2 regions of the Streptomyces sp. 351MFTsu5.1 genome follow, and region 1 is predicted to be linked to the other one. Evidence: riboswitches for the same ligand, from Rfam matches in the RefSeq annotation. Region 1 holds a riboswitch; the other holds the start of a gene.

Evidence for each region. Region 1 has a riboswitch for ZMP and ZTP ahead of H295_RS0107650 (bifunctional 5,10-methylenetetrahydrofolate dehydrogenase/5,10-methenyltetrahydrofolate cyclohydrolase). Riboswitches for the same ligand answer to the same signal wherever they lie in the genome.
Region 2: it holds a riboswitch for ZMP and ZTP, as region 1 does, so the genes downstream of both, H295_RS0112370 (glycine hydroxymethyltransferase) here and H295_RS0107650 (bifunctional 5,10-methylenetetrahydrofolate dehydrogenase/5,10-methenyltetrahydrofolate cyclohydrolase) in region 1, are expected to answer to the same signal.

What each region holds. Positions count from the first base shown of each region.
Region 1 is NZ_KB911777.1:224,701-228,486, forward strand. It holds gene H295_RS0107635 (ABC transporter ATP-binding protein) at 1-915, shown strand, start outside; gene H295_RS0107640 (hypothetical protein) at 1,010-1,306, opposite strand; gene H295_RS0107645 (nuclear transport factor 2 family protein) at 1,480-1,845, shown strand; ZMP/ZTP riboswitch at 1,975-2,057, shown strand; gene H295_RS0107650 (bifunctional 5,10-methylenetetrahydrofolate dehydrogenase/5,10-methenyltetrahydrofolate cyclohydrolase) at 2,080-2,931, shown strand; gene H295_RS0107655 (glycosyltransferase) at 3,084-3,786, shown strand, end outside.
Region 2 is NZ_KB911779.1:65,107-68,892, reverse strand. It holds gene H295_RS0112380 (glutathionylspermidine synthase family protein) at 1-1,071, shown strand, start outside; ZMP/ZTP riboswitch at 1,342-1,431, shown strand; gene H295_RS0112370 (glycine hydroxymethyltransferase) at 1,473-2,924, shown strand; gene H295_RS43170 (hypothetical protein) at 2,938-3,357, opposite strand; gene trpS (tryptophan--tRNA ligase) at 3,539-3,786, shown strand, end outside.

The DNA of each region.
Region 1 (3,786 bases):
GTGGCCTTCCTGCTGTACGTCTTCTATCTGATGTCCCCGATCCAGCAGGTCGTCGGGGCGGTCACGCAGTACCAGACGGGCGCGGCCGCCCTCGCCCGGATCCAGGAGGCGCTGCGGCTGCCGGCCGAACCGGCCGCGCCCGCGGCGCCGTTGCCCGCCGCCGGGGCAGAACCCGCCGCCGTCGCCTTCGCGGACGTCAGGTTCCGCTACGCCGACGATCTGCCCTACGTCCACCACGGCGTCTCCTTCGAGGTGCCGGCCCGGGGGCTGACGGCCTTCGTCGGACCGTCCGGAGCCGGGAAGACGACGGTGTTCTCGCTGATCGAGCGGTTCTACGATCCCGAGTCCGGGGTCGTGACGCTGGACGGGCGGGATCTCGCGGAGTGGGAACTGCCGCAGCTGCGCTCGGCGATCGGGTACGTGGAGCAGGACGCGCCCGTGCTGTCGGGGTCACTGCGCGAGAACCTGCTCCTCGGCAATCCCGACGCGGCCGAGGACGCGGTGACCCGTGTCCTGAAGACGACCCGGCTGGACGGGCTGGTGGCGCGGCTGCCCGCCGGCCTTGAGACGCTGGTCGGCCATCGCGGGACCAAGCTCTCGGGCGGTGAACGGCAACGGGTGGCGATCGCACGGGCGCTGCTGCGGCGGCCCCGGCTGCTGTTGCTGGACGAGGCCACCTCCCAGCTGGACGCGGTGAACGAGGCGGCCCTTCGGGACACGGTGGCGGACGTGGCGCGTACGACCACGGTGCTGGTCGTCGCGCACCGGTTGTCGACGGTGACGACGGCCGACCGGATCGTCGTGATGGACGCGGGGCGGGTACGGGCCGTGGGGACGCACCGGGAGCTGGTCGCCGGGGACCCGCTGTACGCGGAACTGGCGGCCACGCAGTTCCTGGCCACAGCCGCCGAATGAGTCAGGTGTCCGCACCATGACCCCCGGGACATCCCGGAACGCGTCGAGGGCCGCCCGGTGATCCGGGCGGCCCTCGGTGTCCGTGCGGGAGCCGTCAGGTCTCGATCGCGGGGACCAGCCCGGTGACGGGCGCGGCGAGGTCGGTGACCTGGTGCAGTTCGTTCAGCCGGTAGAGGTCGTTGGCCCTGTTGAGCTGCTCGGAGACCTTGGGCAACTGAGCCCTGTGCTCCGCCGGGATCTCGCTCACCGCGAGCGAGTCGAGCGTGGCCATCGGGCTGAGCGGGCTCGCGTCCTGGGCGGCCGCGCCGGCCGCGTTCGCGAGGGGAGCGGCGAGACCGGTGACGCCGACGGCGAGACCGACGGCGGCGACGATACGTCGAGTTGAGATCATGTAGTCAGCAACGGCCACCGACCGCTCCCGGACACGGTTGCCCGGCGCCGCTCACCCGTCAGGCGGAGCGCCCGTACTGCGCTTGCCGTGGCCGCCGGGGCGGAGGAGTCTCGTAGGAGGAAGCCCTGCGCGGCCCGTTCCTCGTCGGGCCGCGGCCTTCGAAGGAGGTCACCATGGGCACTGCCGCAAACACCGGTTTCACCAGCGAGACCCTGCGCCGTGGCGTCGAAGGGAACTCCGCGGCCGATCTGCTGTCGCTCTACGCGGACGACGCCGAGATCCGCATCGTCGACCGCAACACGCAGCCCAGCCACCCCATGGTGGTGCACGGCAAGGACCAGATAAGCGCGATGCTCGACGACGTCTACAGCCGCGACATGACACACAAACTGGAAGGGTGTGTCATGGAGGGCGATCACGTCGCCTTCAGCGAGTCCTGTCTGTACTCCGACGGCGTGCGCGTCCTGTCGGAGTCGATGCTGACCCTCAAGGACGGCAAGATCACCGAACAGACCATGATCCAGGCCTGGGACGAGTAACGAGAAAGGCGCCGAGGGTCCAGATCACGCCCTGCCCGACCTGGACCTTCTCGGCACGAGCGGGCCGGGGCGACCGGGGCGGAGCTGCTGCACGCGCAGACCGCGGGCGTACCGGAGCCGGTTAGGCTGGTGGCGGGCCGTGACTGGCGCTGAGGTGGAGCACCACCGGGGAGCGGTCCATGACTCCGAAGCCGTGCGCCTGGGCGATTCCCACGATCGACCCAGGAGTGGATCATGTCTCAGGCCCGCATCATGGACGGCACCGCGCTCGCCCGGCGCATCGTCGGGGAGACCGCCGAGCGCGCGGCCGGCCTCACCGCCCGCACGGGTCGGGCGCCCTGTCTCGCGACGGTTCTCGTCGGTGAGGACCCGGCCTCCGTCACCTACGTCCGGATGAAGCGGAACCGCTGCCGCACAGCCGGTGTCGAGTCACGGCACGTGGCGCTCCCGGCAGCCACCACCACCGAGGAACTGGTCGTCACCCTGCGGGAGTTGTCGGCCGACCCGACCGTGCACGGCATCCTGCTCCAGCATCCGATGGGCGCGCACATCGACGAGCGGGCGGCGTTCGAGGCGATCGCGCCGGAGAAGGACGTCGACGGAGTCACCTTCGCCTCCTTCGCGACGATGAGCTTCGGCCTCCCGGGGTTCGTGTCCTGCACCCCCGGCGGGATCATGCGGCTGCTCGACGCGTACGACGTCGACCCGGCCGGGAAGCGGGCGGTGGTCGTGGGCCGCAGCGCCATCCTCGGCAAGCCGGCCGGGATGCTCCTGCTCGCCCGGGACGCCACGGTGACCTACTGCCACTCGCGCACCACGGACCTGTCGGCGGCCGTGCGGGAGGCGGACATCGTGGTCGCCGCGGTGGGCCGGCCCCGGCTGGTCCGGGGCCAGGACGTCAAGCCGGGCGCGGTGGTCGTCGACGCGGGATACAACGAGGGGAACGTCGGTGACGTCGACTTCGACTCCGCCGTGGAACGGGCCTCGCTGATCACGCCGGTGCCGGGTGGTGTCGGACCGATGACCATCGCCACGCTGCTGGAGCAGACGGTGACGGCGGCCGAGACCGCCGCCCGGGTGGGTTGACTCGACCGCCAAAGCCACAGAGACAGACAGCCACAGCCACAGGAGGGTGAGGCCTACGCCTGCGTACCGGCCTGAACTGGCCGGTACGCACGGGTCGTTCGCCCCGGAAGCCGGGCCCCGGCGCCATACTGTCCGGCGTGCGGGTAGCGATCATGACAGCGGGTTCCCGGGGCGATGTCGCCCCTTTCACCGGTCTGGGGCACCGACTGGCGCGGGCCGGGCACGAGGTCACCCTGGTCACCCACGGCCGCTTCGAGCCGCTCGCGGCCCGGGCCGGCCTCCGGTTCCACGCCCTGCCCGTCGATCCCCGGGCGGAGCTGGAGTCCTCGCGCGGGCGGGCGCTGCACCGCAGCACGACCGGCGTGGGCAAGCTGGTGCGGGTGGTCGCGATGGCCCGGACCCTGGCCGTGGAGATGGCCGACGACCTGGTGGCCGCCGCCCGGTCGAGCGACGCACTGCTGCTGTCCGGCTCGGTGGCCCCCCTGGGACACGCCGTCGCCGAGGGCCTCGGTCTGCCCAGCCTCGGCCTCAACCTCCAACCCCTCGCCGCCACCCGGGAGTTCGCCCCGCCCATGCTGGGCATCCGCTCCTGGGGCTCGCTCGGCAACCGGGCCACCGGGACGGCCCTGAACCTGGCCGTGGAACAGGTATTCGGCGCGGCCCTCCCCCCGGTGCGCAGCCGTCTGGGTCTGCCGCCGATGGGCACGGCCGCGGCACTGCGGGCCCGGGACCGGCAGGGCTGGCCGGTGCTGCACGGGTTCAGCCCGCGCGTCGTCGCCCGGCCCCGTGACTGGCGGCGCGGGCTCGACGTGGCCGGCTACTGGTGGCCGTACGACGCGGACGCGCCGCTCCCCG
Region 2 (3,786 bases), on a different contig from region 1:
GAGAGCGCCTACTACTCCTTCACGCTCCCCGAGGTCGAGGCGCTGGAGGAGGTCGTCGAAGACCTCCACCGCATGTGTCTCACGGCAGCCGACCACATCGTCACCGCGAACCGCTTCGCCGACCTCGGCATCACCGACCCCCGCGTGGCCGAAGCGGTCGCCGAGTCCTGGCACCGGCGTGCCGAACTCCCTTCCGTCTACGGCCGCTTCGACCTCCGCCACGACGGCGACGGCCCGGCCAAACTCCTGGAGTACAACGCCGACACCCCCACCTCCCTCGTCGAGGCCGCCTCACCCCAGTGGTTCTGGATGGAGGAGCGCTTCCCGGACGCCGACCAGTGGAACTCCCTCCACGAACGCCTCGTCGCCGCCTGGAAGAAGCAGGCCGCCCTCCTTCCGCCCGGCAGCCCCCTGTACTTCGCGCACTCCTCCGCCGACGAGCTCGGCGAGGACCTCATGACGGTCGCCTACCTCAAGGAGACCGCCGAGCAGGCCGGCGTCACCACCGACTGGATCTCGATGGAGGAGATCGGCTGGGATCCGCTCTCCGGACGCTTCGTCGACAACCAACTCCGGTTCATCCGCAGCTGCTTCAAGCTCTACCCCTGGGAGTGGCTCACCACCGACCGCTTCGCCGACCACGTCCTCGACACGCTCGACAACGGCGGCGGCACCGGCAGCACCCTGTGGATCGAACCCGCCTGGAAGATGCTCCTCAGCAACAAGGCGCTGCTGGCCGTCCTCTGGGAGCTGTACCCGGACCACCCCAACCTCCTCCCCGCCCATCTCGACGGCCCCCGGGACCTGGCCACCACCACCGGCTACGTCGCCAAGCCCCTGCTGGGCCGCGAGGGCGCCGGAGTCACGGTCCACGAACCCGGCACGGCCTCACCCCTCCGCGAAGAGGCCTGCTGCTACCAGGAACTGGCCCCCCTGCCCGACTTCGACGGCAACCGTGTCGTCCTGGGCGCGTGGGTCGTCGAGGGCGAGTCGGCGGGCCTGGGCATCCGGGAGTCCTCGGGCCTGATCACCGACGAGTACGCACGCTTCCTGCCGCACGTGATTCTTTGAGCGGACGGTTCGTCCGAGCGGCCGATGCGTCTGAACGGGAGACCGGGACAGTGCCCCCGCCTCCGCACGGGCCCGCCAGGAAACGCGTTGTCGCCCCGTGCCCCCGCGCGCTTCTCCTGCTGGGCCCCGGACCCCGACCAGGTCGACCGCCTGGCCGACCTGCTGTTCTGACGTCGTCAACCGCCACGGCAGCGGGAACCGCGCGCCCCGCTGCCGTCGCTCGCATGGTGGACGCCGGCCCGGAGCCGTTGCGCCTGCCCGGTAGGCTGGCCGACAGGCCGTGACTGGCGCGCTGGGATGGGACGGACCATCGGGGAGCGGCCTGCGAGTGACCAAGTGCCGTGCGCCTGGGCCGAACCGTGATCCGTGACCGCTTCAAGCCACGCAGCCCGGAGGCCGCCATGTCAGAGCAGCAGCCCCTGTCCCCCGAGTCCACGGCCTTCCGCGCCGCCCTCGACGTGATCCGAGCCGTCGAGCCGCGCGTCGCCGACGCCATCGGCCAGGAGGTCCACGACCAGCGCGAGATGCTCAAGCTGATCGCCTCCGAGAACTACGCCTCCCCGGCCACCCTCCTCGCGATGGGCAACTGGTTCAGCGACAAGTACGCCGAGGGCACCGTAGGCCGCCGCTTCTACGCCGGCTGCCGCAACGTCGACACCGTCGAGTCGCTGGCCGCCGAACACGCCAAGGAGCTCTTCGGCGCCCGCCACGCCTACGTCCAGCCGCACTCCGGCATCGACGCCAACCTCGTCGCCTTCTGGTCCGTCCTCGCCCAGCGCGTCGAGGTCCCCGCCCTCGAGAAGGCCGGTGCCCGCCAGGTCAACGACCTCTCGGACGCCGACTGGGCCGAGCTCCGCCAGGCCTTCGGCAACCAGCGCATGCTCGGCATGTCCCTGGACGCCGGCGGCCACCTCACCCACGGCTTCCGCCCGAACATCTCCGGCAAGATGTTCGACCAGCGCTCCTACGGCACCGACCCGGCCACCGGCCTCGTCGACTACGAGGCTCTGCGCGCCTCGGCCCGCGAGTTCAAGCCGCTGATCATCGTCGCCGGCTACTCCGCCTACCCGCGGCTGGTGAACTTCCGGATCATGCGGGAGATCGCCGACGAGGTCGGCGCCACGCTCATGGTCGACATGGCCCACTTCGCCGGTCTCGTCGCCGGCAAGGTCCTCACCGGTGACTTCGACCCCGTCCCGCACGCCCAGATCGTCACCACCACCACTCACAAGTCCCTGCGCGGCCCGCGCGGCGGCATGGTGCTGTGCGACGACTCCCTCAAGGACCAGGTCGACCGCGGTTGCCCGATGGTCCTCGGCGGCCCGCTCCCGCACGTCATGGCCGCCAAGGCCGTCGCCCTCGCCGAGGCGCGTCAGCCCTCCTTCCAGGACTACGCCCAGCGCATCGTCGACAACTCCCGCGCCCTGGCCGAGGGCCTGATGCGCCGCGGCGCCACCCTGGTCACCGGCGGCACCGACAACCACCTCAACCTGATCGACGTGGCCTCCTCCTACGGCCTCACCGGCCGCCAGGCCGAGGCCGCCCTGCTGGAGTCGGGCATCGTCACCAACCGCAACGCGATCCCGGCCGACCCGAACGGCGCCTGGTACACCTCCGGCATCCGCATCGGCACCCCCGCCCTGACCACCCGGGGCCTCGGCACCGCCGAGATGGACGAGGTCGCAGGTCTCATCGACCGCGTCCTCACCACCACCGAGGCCGGCACCACCAAGTCGGGGGCGCCCTCCAAGGCCGCGCACATCCTCGACGCGAAGGTCGCGGACGAGATCTCCCACCGGGCCACCGAGCTCGTCGCCGGCTTCCCGCTCTACCCCGAGATCGACCTGGGCTGACCCCTCCTTCTCTTCAGGGCTCCTCCCGCGGTGGTCCGGCTCCCGGCCGGGCCGCCGCGCGGCGTATCAGCCGGGTGCCGCCGGCCCCGGCCGCGAATCCCACGGCGAGCCCCGGCACCGCCCACCAGACGTCGTGCCGACCGGCGCCCTCGTCCCGCCGGCCGCCCCCGGCATGTCCCCCGCCGGAACCGCCCGACAACCCTGCCCGGTCCAGCCGGTCGAAGACGGTCCGGTCCGCGCGGTGCCGGCGTGTGCCGTCTCGGGCGACGAACAACTGGTCCTGGCGCTCCAGGCCGGCGACAGCCGGCCCGCCGGAACGCACCGCCGCGTCGGCCGCCGGAGCCCCGAACGCGCTCACCGCCAGGACCGCCGGGGCCAGCGCCCATAACGCCCCGCGCGGCCCGAGCCGCAGTTCTCCCTGTCCGTTCCGCACCGCATCCCCCTCGATCGACACCGTCTCACCAACTCAAGCTCGCGAACCCCTCCCTTCGTCACACATGGCGCGGTCCGGCAGCGCCCACCAGCGGGAACCGGACCGAATCGGTTCCCACCCGTGGCGCTTCTGTTTCCGACTGGTTCCGGATCGGTCCCCGACACCTGAGAGAATGGTGAGCATGGCCTCTGATCGTCCCCGCGTGCTCTCCGGAATCCAGCCCACCGCAGGCTCGTTCCACCTCGGCAACTACCTCGGCGCCGTCCGCCAGTGGGTGGCCCTCCAGGAGACCCACGATGCGTTCTACATGGTCGTCGACCTGCACGCGATCACGGTCCCGCAGGACCCGAAGGAGCTCACGGCCAACACCCGCCTGGCCGCGGCCCAGCTCCTCGCCGCCGGTCTCGACCCCGAGCGCTGCACGCTCTT